DNA from 2 places in the Pseudoalteromonas sp. MEBiC 03607 genome. Region 2 is predicted to be linked to the other one. Evidence: riboswitches for the same ligand, from Rfam matches in the RefSeq annotation. Region 2 holds a riboswitch; the other holds the start of a gene.
The links. A riboswitch is a leader RNA that binds a small molecule or an ion and turns the genes downstream of it on or off. The one in region 2 is predicted to bind lysine.

Region 1: it holds a riboswitch for lysine, as region 2 does, so the genes downstream of both, dapA (4-hydroxy-tetrahydrodipicolinate synthase) here and lysC (lysine-sensitive aspartokinase 3) in region 2, are expected to answer to the same signal.

Annotation. Positions count from the first base shown of each region.
Region 1 is NZ_SRRY01000001.1:760,788-766,600, reverse strand. It holds gene E5N72_RS03490 (DNA-3-methyladenine glycosylase I) at 1-647, opposite strand, end outside; lysine riboswitch at 830-1,026, shown strand; gene dapA (4-hydroxy-tetrahydrodipicolinate synthase) at 1,164-2,048, shown strand; gene E5N72_RS03480 (2,3,4,5-tetrahydropyridine-2,6-dicarboxylate N-succinyltransferase) at 2,063-2,803, shown strand; gene E5N72_RS03475 (PLP-dependent decarboxylase) at 2,803-4,008, shown strand; gene E5N72_RS03470 (succinylglutamate desuccinylase/aspartoacylase family protein) at 4,014-5,132, shown strand; gene E5N72_RS03465 (phospholipase A) at 5,320-5,813, shown strand, end outside.
Region 2 is NZ_SRRY01000001.1:2,126,780-2,132,592, reverse strand. It holds gene E5N72_RS09805 (4'-phosphopantetheinyl transferase superfamily protein) at 1-549, shown strand, start outside; gene lysC (lysine-sensitive aspartokinase 3) at 526-1,905, opposite strand; lysine riboswitch at 1,987-2,159, opposite strand; gene nhaD (sodium:proton antiporter NhaD) at 2,248-3,498, opposite strand; gene E5N72_RS09790 (hypothetical protein) at 3,647-4,921, shown strand; gene E5N72_RS09785 (hypothetical protein) at 4,924-5,469, shown strand; gene E5N72_RS09780 (ATPase) at 5,469-5,813, shown strand, end outside.

The DNA of each region.
Region 1 (5,813 bases), 1.4 Mb from region 2:
AATTGACTTAGCGCTTGCAGGCTAAAGCCACTTTGTTGTTGTAGCTCGTTGAAAAAGTCTTGTGCAGCTTGTAATGACTTTTTAGTTTGTAAGCCACCGTCAATTAATTCATGAGCACGTAAATAATTTTCTACGTCTCGAGACAGTAAAAAAGTATCCTTACCCATGGCACGCAATGCATAAGGCCCTGTGTTCCCACCTAGTCGCGCACCATGCTTTTTTAAGTAAGCCCACAAACCGATAATATTATTTACTGGCCAATCAGCTACAAATTGGCTGAAACTGCCATGTTTTTCAGCTACTTCATGGATCATGTAGGCATTTTCAGGGATCGTTTGTACTTTTTTAAAGTTACGAATAATACGTTCATCACTGGCTTTTTGCTCGAGCATATCAGGTGGCATCATTAATAGTTTCTCAACACTGAAGTCCCAAAATACCTCTCGAAATCCTGACCACTTACTATTGATAACAGACCAGTAAAAACCACTTTGGAACACTTTACGCGTTAACTCTTCCAACCATAAGTCGTCATGCATTTTGGCAATGTCAGCGCTATCAAGCGGGTCAGAAAGCAGTGCAAGCAGCATTTCTTCACTGCCCTTACGGGTGACAGCTCGCTGATAGATATCGTTAAACTTTTCCATTCTTCTTCCAATTCGTCTGGGTAATACTAGTGTACTAAAAACACGCTTATACGTAACCATGTTGCAAAATCGGTCACTAAAAAAACGAATACTCCGCCTTGACACCTAGATGGCTAAAATGCTTTAATCGCCGCTGATACCCTATTTAACTATGTTGGCTTTAAGCTATAAAGCGAGCATAAAGGGCTGGAAGAGGTGCGTTATTCAGGTAGCGTATAGGAGGAGCACAGACTCTGTTGATCATACGTGAGGGGAATTAACGCCGAGAAGTAACACCGTTTGTGAGGTGCTTATTTCGGGCGACTGGGCTGAATCCCAGCGACTGTCACCAACAATAGCAAAACGCTATTGATTAGTTTGGTGGAGAGCTTCTGGTCTTAGTATAATAAGGCCGTTGCGTCTTTATTATTTTAAGCCCATTCGCTCTTCGAATTATACCTTGTTCGAACGACGACATGCGGCTCCATTCAATTGCTCCCGCATAAACTCTTCGAATACCTTATAAGTTCGTGAGAGATGATCAACAATTTTGATTTAAACGACTATCCACTATGGACAGCGCTTGTCACGCCATTTTCTGAATCTGGCGAGGTCGATTATACGGCCCTTGGACAACTGGTCGCTGAGCAGCAAGATGCAAATAACGGCATTTTATTGCTTGGCAGTACCGGTGAAGGACTGGCGCTTTCACTCAAAGAGCAACAAGCCATTGTTGAGCATGTTTGCCAATTAGCACCGACTGTACCACTCATGGTTGCTGTGGGCGGCATGAACCTTAAGCAGCAAATTGCTTGGGTTGAATACTGCAACCAACTACCTATTCATGGCTACCTGTTAGGTTCACCTCTGTACGCAAAGCCTGGGGTTGTTGGCCAAACACATTGGTTTGAAAGCCTACTTAACGCAAGCCATCACCCTTGTATGTTGTATAACGTACCAGGACGTAGCGCAGTTGAGATCTCACCGCAGGTGATCAAAAACCTTGCTGAGCACAAAAACCTTTGGGCTTTGAAAGAAGCCAGTGGTGACATTAGCAAATTTGAAGGCTTTAGAACGGCGTCACCAACACTGGCTATCTTCAGTGGTGATGATGCACTTATGCCGTATTTTGCTCAAGCGGGTGCAAAAGGCTTAGTTTCGGTTGCCGCAAATGCTTGGCCGAGTCAAACCCATGAGTTTGTTAAACGCAGTTTAAGTGGTCAATATCCAAATCTATTCACCGATTGGTCGCAAGCGATTCAAAGCTTATTTGCTGTCGCAAATCCAATCCCCGTAAAAGTACTGATGCACCTGCAAGGTAAAATAAATACCCCGCATTTACGTCCGCCGCTTACGCATTTAGAGCTAGAGCAAACAGACAGCATCACCCACGCAAACAACACAATTTTATCTTGGAACTAAAAACAGGTTTTATCATGAGCTGGTTAGAATTATTAAACAACTTAGAATCGGGCGCAGTGCGCGCAGCAACACAAGACGAAAATGGCAACTGGCATGCCAACGTTGAAGTTAAACAAGGCATTTTAGAAGCCTTCAAAAATGGTACTAACACCGAGTTCCCGGGTGGTTTTGTGGATAAGCACAACCTAGCACCACAGGGCTTTGCTGCAAATGCCGGCGTGCGTATGGTACCAGGTGGTAGCAGTGTTCGTCGTGGCGCACACGTTGCTAAAGGCACGATAATCATGCCACCAGCGTATGTAAATATTGGCGCATTCATCGACGAAGGTACGATGGTCGACAGTCACGCATTAGTGGGTTCATGCGCACAAGTAGGTAAAAATGTTCACCTAAGTGCAGCAGTACAGTTAGGTGGCGTGCTTGAGCCAATTGGTGCCAGCCCTGTGGTTATTGAAGATGACGCTTTCATCGGTGCAGGCTGCGTTATTGTTGAAGGTGTGGTTGTGAAAAAAGGTGCTGTACTTGCGCCGGGTGTGCGCTTATCTGCAACTATTCCTGTCTACGATTGTGTTAATGAGCGCCAGCTAAACAAAGGTGAAGCAATTCCAGAAAACGCGATTGTAATCCCAGGTTCTCGCCCTGCTTCAAATGCATGGGCTCGCGAGCAAGGTTTAAGCATGTCTTGTGCATTGATCGTGAAATACCGTGACGAACAAAGCGATGCATCATTATTGTTAGAAGAGGTTTTACGTTAATGAGCTTTTTGAGCACGCCCATCAAGCAAGCGGTTGAACAAGTTTCAACACATCTTGATACGCCATTTTTTATCTATGATTTAGATAAATTAACTGCACATTTAAATCAATTAACTGCGCAAACCGATGTGAAACTTTGGTATGCCGTTAAGGCCAACCCGCTGTCTCGCATTATTCAATGTTTAGACAGCGCAGGGTTTAATTTTGATGTTGCGAGTAAAGGTGAACTTGAGCAAGTACTTGCCCAAGGCATCGATAGCGAGCGCGTGCTCAACACAGGGCCTGCAAAGAGCCCTGCACAAATTTCACATTTTATTGCTCGCGGCGTACGTACCTTCGTGGCCGAGAGCATAAACCAAGTTCGCTGGTTAAATGAGCAAGCAACAAAAGCAAATTGTCAGCTGCAAGTTCTGTTGCGTGTACAACTTCGTTGGCCAGACAGCGAAAAGAACCCACTTGGCGGCGATAGCCTTACTCCTTTTGGTTTGGGCTGTGATGAGTGGCAAGCGCTCACAGTAAGTGATTACACTGCTCTTAACTTTGATGGCCTGCATATTTTCCAATGGGGCAATATGCTGAGCACTGACAAACTCGCCGAGCTATGGCGTGCGATGATTGCGCCATTACAACAACTAGCAAGTGCATTAAATATTAACCTTAATATTCTCGATTTAGGGGGTGGCTTAGGCATTCCTTATACTCAAGATGCTAACCGACTCGATTGGTCTGCACTTATCGAGACTCTGGCGAGTATTAAAGCAGATGCCGGTGTCAAAGAGCTTTGGATGGAACTTGGCCGCTATGCGGTGGGCGAATGCGGCCATTACGCCACACCGGTTGTTGAACGCAAAGAAAATTACAATCAACAGCAGGTGATTTTATCAGGCGGTATTAACCATTTACTTCGCCCTGCTGTGACAAGCCAAGATTTTCCTGCGGCGTTACTGCGTGAGTCAACGGCTGAGCCTGCAGCAATGACTTTATATGGCCCGCTTTGCACTGCACTTGATTGCTTAGGTGAGCACCAACTAGCTAGTGATTTAAGTGAGCAAGACTGGTTGGTATTCAGCCAATGTGGCGCGTATGGCTTTACCGAAAGTATGCCGTACTTTTTATGCCACGAATTAGCGGCTGAATACATCCTTGAACAAGGCAATATTGAGTGCATTCGTAGCGCTGAAGATGCCAGCTATTATTTAAGGTAATCACCATGAGTAAAGAGTTAATCAGCCAAGAGAATATTGTGGTTGGCGAAATTGCCAACGGCCTACCACTGACAATTCCTGTGTATCGTTTAAAAGGCGATGACACAGGGCCAAACGTGTATATACAAGCTAATATGCACGGTGCTGAAGTACAAGGTAACGCTGTAATTTATCAATTGCTTGAGCAGCTAAAATCACTCAAGCTGCGTGGCGATATTACCCTAGTGCCTTATGCCAACCCAATTGGTTGTAATCAAAAGTCAGGTGAGTTTACTTTAGGTCGCTTCGATCCAATTACTGGCACCAACTGGAACCGCATGTACCGCTTTAATAAAGCGTTACCGTCACAGATTGCTGAACAGCATAAAGACAGTGATGATGCGACCCTTAAAGCTGCGTTTAAACAGGCACTCGTTGCTGACATCGACAGCCAATTAACGGGCCCAGATTACAGCTTAACAACGGGTAAGCGCATTGCACTTAACTTGCAAAAGCTTGCCCATCAGGCTGATATTGTTTTAGACCTTCACACCGGGCCTATCTCAAGTAAGCATTTATACTGCCCCCAATACGCCAAAGCCAGCGCGAGCTATTTCAACATCGAACATGTGTTATTGATCCCAAGTGATTTTGATGGCGCAATGGATGAAGCGAGTTTCTGCCCGTGGTGGTCGTTATCTGAAGAGCTTGCCAAACAAGGCCGTGAATTTGCAGTTCAAGTCGAAGCATTTACCGTTGAACTTGGTAGCCAAGAAAAAATCGATTTAAGTGCAGCCCTTGAAGACGCCAATAGCATTTTAAGTTACCTCAATCATAAAGAGGTATTGGTTAATGCCGCATATCAACCTAAAGCGATGACACGCTATGCATGTATGCTTGAAGATTATGTAGCTTACTACGCACCTATGGGTGGCATGGTAGAATACCTTGCACCACTCGGTGGCCATATAAAAGCAGGCGAACCAATTGCTCATATTTTACGAATGGAGCGCTACCTTTCTGAGCAGCCACTACAAACATTGAGTTTTGATAAAGACGCCATCGCTATTTTGCATTTTGCCTCAGCAAGCGTGAATCAAGGCACCGAACTTTATAAGTTTTTTACCAACGTATTTGAGCTATAAGCTCACCCCTTCTCATTGCGTGAGAGTCGACGGCTTATGCCCTTAGGCCGTCACAGCAGGGCTCCAAGCTTAGCTTGGGGCTCTCTATTTACCTAAAATATCAACAATTCAGTATAAGTTCACGGTTACTTATGTAAAAATCGTTATAATTATTCTTACTTATAAGTCTATTCAAAAGGGAACTGCAATGGGATGGCGCATTTGGCTGGCAGCTGCTGGCTTATTTTCTGTACCTGTATTTGCTCAAACTGAACAACCACAAACCAATGAACAAGATGACGCGCTAGAACTCGTAAAGCAGTGTATTTTGAACGAAGCCATTGGCGGTGACGGCAAACAAACACTCGAAGAACTTCGTAAAAAATGCTCTGACTTAGACGAGAGTAAAAAACTTACCGCTTTAGACAAACGTAAAGCCCGTGAAGAAGTGAGCAAGAAAAACCGTAATGTGATCACTCCTCATAAGCGTAACTACATTTTACCACTTTCATATGTATCTAATCCGAATGAGCGTCCATTTGATGGTTTAAAAGATCTTGCTGAGCAAACTGATGGTGAACCACTTGATAACCTTGAAGTGAAATATCAACTATCAATTAAAGTGCCTATTTTCGAAGGCTTCTCAGATAAAGATCAGGGCGTATTCTTTGCGTTTACCATGCAATCGTTTTGGCAGTTTTA
Region 2 (5,813 bases):
GCGACTCGCCTAACGTTAAAATATTTGTATCAACACGCTTACCCTCATGATGATTTAGCCCTCAATGAAATATCGAGCCAGTTTGATGACAAAGACAGCAAGCTAAAGCTACATACCCCGGTTAGAGAACCTGTGTGGGCCTGTTTATCTCATTCAAATGGTTTAATCGGTGCAGCTCTTAACCCAGAACAGCAGCTATTTGGTTTTGATATTGAACAAAGCAGCAAGCCTCGCCCTTTTATCAAACTCGCTAAGCATTTTTATCATCAAGATGAAGTTGACTTAATTAGCCGTTTTGACACTCCCGATGAACAGGCACAGTGCTTTTTTAGAATCTGGACATTAAAAGAAGCGCTTGCCAAAGCAAGTGCTCAGCCTATTGCGAAACTACTTGCTCCTAATGTATTTGAAGAATTGAGCAAACATAATTTAAGCGTAAGTAGTAACTCTATTGAAGGCTTTGATATAAGTGTTGTGGCAAAAAAAAGCACTGACTGGCAGTGCTCTTTTATTAACTTTAACGAGTTACGCCGCGACTTGGCTTTCTAATAGTCGGCTATGAATAGCCTGCACGACTTCATCTGACTCGCTTTGCTCAACTAAGAAGCACAGGTTATGTTTACTTGCACCGTGGCAAATTAAACGAATATTAAAATCACTCAATACCTGCATTAAGTTCATTTCTTGCTGACGTAATTGAATTTCAGAACCAATTAAAGCCACCAGCGTCAAGTTGTTCTCAACCGATACATGACAAAACTCAGAAAGCTTATCTAAACAAGCTTGATCAAGCTCAGGGCGTGATGCATTTGGCGCGTTATCTAAAGTAATTGCAACACTGATCTCTGAGGTAGTAACCAAATCAACCGAAATATTAAACTCACTTAAAATGGTGAATACACGGGCTAAGAAACCACTCGCTAGTAGCATTTCTGGGCTTTTAACCGTTAACAGAATTTGGTTTTTACGCTGCGTTACTGCACGAATACCCGGTTGCTGAGACTTTTCTTTTTCAATCCATGTACCGCCTAATTGCGGCTCACGGCTTGAACCAACAAACACACTAATATGGCTACGGCTCGCTGGTAAGATAGTTGCAGGATGCAGCACTTTTGCTCCAAACGTGGCCATTTCTGCCGCTTCATCAAAGCTTAAGCGAGCAATTGGGCTTGCTTTGGCGCATAAACGCGGGTCCGTACTGAAAATACCCACAACATCGGTCCAAATATGCACGCTTTTTGCGTTAATTGCTTCAGCGAGTAATGCAGCACTGTAATCTGAACCACCACGCCCTAAAGTCGTTGTTTGATTATGTTCATTGCTACCAATAAAGCCTTGAGTTACAACAACTTGCTCATCAAGTAGCGGCACTAAATGCTCTTTAGCAGCCGCAGCGGTTGCTGCAACATTAGGTGTTGCTTTAGCAAATTGGCTATCTGTTTTTAGCACCTTACGCACATCAAAACGCACCGCATCAAGACCTTGACCACGTAAAACTTGAGTGAACAAATACGATGATAAACGCTCACCAAAGCTCAGTAGCTCATCTTGCTCAGCTACTGACTTAACCCCTTCTGATGCCAAAGTTTGAAAAGCCTTAAGCGTTTCATTAAAGCCATGTGCTAAATCAGCATCGAGCGACAGCTCTGCCAAAATTGCTTCTTGAATGGCGACTACGCCGGTAATGTGCTCATCACGCTCAACCGCGCTCAAATCACGTTTACACAATGCAACTAAATGATTGGTCACGCCAGCACTGGCACTCACAGCAACAATACGTACTTGGTTATCAGCACAAACGATTTCTGCGCAGCGGCTCATAGCATCAAAGTTAGCTACACTGGTACCGCCAAATTTTGCAACAACGTAATCTGATTTTGTATTGGCGGCTAATTGGGTATTCATGTCGTCTCCTTTTGTGGAAAACTATCCACAGTAAATCAAGAAGAACTCGGCAAGGGGGTGCTTTGAAAATAAAGAGTAGTCCATGCCAGAAGCTCTCCACCTAGTTTGGTGACAGTTTTGAGGATTCAGCCCCATAAACCGAAAAATAACCGTGACGTCCGGCTAATTTTCTCGGCGAGTACTTCCCTCATTAATGATCATCGGCGTTCGTCACCTCACATTAACTACCTAAGTATCGCACCTCTTCTGAATGTTAAGTTAACACCTGGTTAAAATAACAAAGCCTGCTGTTAAAAGCAGGCTTCGAAAGTTAACGTTTAGACGTCTAGCTGTCAAGTTGTTTTATGAAATTAAACTGCCCGCTAAGTGCGAACCGTAATAACCTACGGTGTATGAAATCAATAAATACACCGACATTCTTAGGTAACTCATAAATGTAAGCGCTTTTACTTTACTCATAGCGATAATACCCGCCGCAGAACCGATAATAAGCATTGAGCCACCTACCCCAGTTGCGTAAGTAAACGATAGCCATTGCTGTGGACTCATCACAATATCAGCTTTTAAGAGTGCTGCAGTTAAAGGTACGTTATCTACCGCCGCCGATAATAGCCCCATTAAGTAATTGGCATATTCAGGCGCCATCAATTCATAAAGATGAGTAAATTTAGCAAGCATGCCAACTTCTTTTAATGCGCCAACCAGCAATAATACACCCACGAAGAACAATAAGGTGTCGTACTCAATTTCACGAATATAATCGATGATTTTTTTGTTCACATCTTTTTTGCGCATTAAAAATTGCGCAACCAAAAACATCAGTGATAAACCAAATAAAAAGGTTAATAGCGGTGGCACACTATAAAGTACGCTCAGCGTTAACGTAGCAATAATCGTCGAGAAGAAGATAACCGCAATGGTAATATCGGTTTTTTCAATACGACGAGCCGTTTGCTTTTCAAATACCACATTACCCGACATACCCACCGATAACATTGCCGCTAACAATGCAACACTTGCAAGTGCAGGTACAATTAATAATAACAAGTTAGCAATGGTGACTTTTTCGTCTAAGAAAATCATCAGTGTTGTAACATCACCGGTGATCAGCGACACCCCACCCGAGTTAACACTGAATACAATTAAGGTTGCGTATTTTATTAATTTTTTAGGATCTAACTTCAGTGACATCACTACCGCAAGCGAGATTAAAGTTGCCGTTATGTTGTCTGATATTGATGAAAATAAAAACGCAAAACCACCAATCAAAAACATCAGCTTTCGTTCACTGATTTGATTTGGCATAATTTTATGCACAATATTCTGGATAAAGCCTTTAGAGTTTAAATACGCTACAAAGGTCATCGCAGCCATTAAAAATAGCCACAAAGTCGCGATTTCTAATATATTGTGATCCAGTTGATGTTGTATGGTTTCTGGGCTTTGCCCATGAATCGGAGAGATAAATAAGATAATCCAGCATAAAGTACCAAAAAAAAGCGTCGTTTTGGCCTTGTTAACATGGATAATATCCTCTATAACGATAAGCAAAAATGCCACCGCTATCAGGGTTAGGATAAGTGGGGTTACCATGGTATTTGAACAACCTTTATAATAATGTAAAAATTGTAAGACGAGTGTTTCGGCGCGGATTCTAGCAGCATCGACAGCATAAAACTATTCTCAATTACATAATTTACTACTAATCGCTAACACCAAAGTCTGAATTTACTGGAGCCTTATGATCCCAGCTAAAAAGTTATTAAATACCCTTACAGAGCATTGGGGGGTGTTAGAACTATTATTTAAACGTTTTAAAATGGCTGATTTCAGCTTGAAAGACGTACAAAATGCGATAAAACAAAAACAACCTACTTGGTCAAATGAACGCATTTATAAAGAAACAAATCGTTTATTGAATCAAGACATCATTATCCCACTGGCTAAGTCATCGCAGTTAGAAATCAACCGCGCGATCGCCGATTTTGCAACTTTCTTGCTACAAGAAGAGCACCTAGGTCTTGCCCAAGAAATTAGTGTGCTCGTTGATGACCTTGCTCGCCTTGGTAACCGCCTTGCTAAAGCGGGTGAAATTGAAGATCACGACGAGCTACGCCGCTTTAGCCGCATTATGGATGATCGGGTTCGCAAAATAATGAAATTGTTTGCCCATAATGAAAACGCAATTTTAAATATTGTTGAGCAAGCCAAAGCTAACAATGCAGTGCAATCTTTGCAAAAGCGCTATCAAGCAGTCATTGAAGCGTTCGATGAATACATTGAACCTATGCTGGAAATGGTGGATATTCGTGGTGACTTCCACGCTTGCTTTAATACCATCGAAGCGCAAATTAGCGCGCAAATAGAGCAAATTGACCGCCTTGGTAAGTCATACCAAGACAAACGCATGCTTGAACAATTACGTACCCGTATTTTAGAAATGCATTTAATTGGTCGTGAAAGCTTACGTAAAAGCGCCGATATGCTGATGCCGCTGCGTGAAGAATTACGCCGCAATAACCTAATTACTCGCCAAGCGGCTAAAGTGCTTGGTTTAGTGCGTAAAAATGGCGTGGATAACATGTTAAGTGCGGTACAGCCTAATTTTGTCTCCGACGCACAGCGTTTTTCACTTGGTCAGCAACGTCATATCGTGGCCTATATGGCAGGCTTAGTCGACTTTGAGCACGATGAATATCAGCTTCCTGAACAGGATGATGTACCTGCGTATCAAAGTCCGCATATCCCTGATTACAACGATGTTAAAACCCAATTTAGAAAACGCTTTAAAAAAGCCAGCAAAAAAGCTCAGCCACTCCTTAGTTTTTTAGATGAAAGCTACCCAGATCTTGAGGCTGACGAAATGCTGTTCTTGTATCAAAAACTAATTAGCGATGGCGACCTTGAGATTAGCCAAAGCCAAGAGAAAGTAAAAATAAAAATTGCCCAGCAACACTTCTCTCTTTACCCATTTAACTCATCGATTGCTGACGATAAAAAAGCAACAGAGCAATAACCATGACAGATATTAATTTAGATGATTTAACGCATCTGCAAGCTATCAATAAAAAGCTCACATCAGGCTACCACATTAGTGAGCAAGACACGCTTATGTGGCAAGAGCTTGACCAACACATTGATGCTTATCGCGCGTTATTTAGCGCCCTAGGCCATGACCTACAACACGATAGCCGTGGCTTTTACTATTTTGGTAGCGACGAAAGCACCCCAAACATGGGTAAAATTTCGCGTGCCATTGCACTGACTATCTACATCTTGATTGAGCACTATGCCAATACCGGTAAAGATCCAATGCGTGCCTTGTTTGATGAAGTAAACGACCTAGAACTGATGCAAACCTTAGTGCAAATCAACAAGCACCTGTTTGATCAATTAGAAATATTCTCAGGCTCAGATTTACGCAAAGACGTTTACCTGCGAATGGTACGTTTAGGTCTTGCGCGCGAAGTAGAAAACGGCTTTATGCTGCAAGCGCCAATTTATCGTTATATCGATGCATTAATGGAAGTAAACGAAGAAACCTACCTAGGAGATGACGAATAATGCAAAGCCAAAGCCTTTACGGACTCAGCAAACTTGCGCTTTTAAATACCGCAGGCTATGCAAAATGCGTGATCCCGCTGGATAAAAGTAGCTCAATCTGTGCACCGAATAATACCGGTAAAAGCTCGGTGATTAATGCCCTGCAATTTCCACTGATTAATGATTTACGTTTAACAGAATGGGATGGCCACGACTTAGACGAAACCCGAAAATTCTACTTTTCGTCAGATCAATCCTATATTTTACTTGAAGCTGACTTACCTAATGGTCCTGTGGTGATTGGTGTTGCTGGCCTTGGTAAAATTGCCGGATATGCGCATCAGTTTTTTTGCTACCAAGGTAAG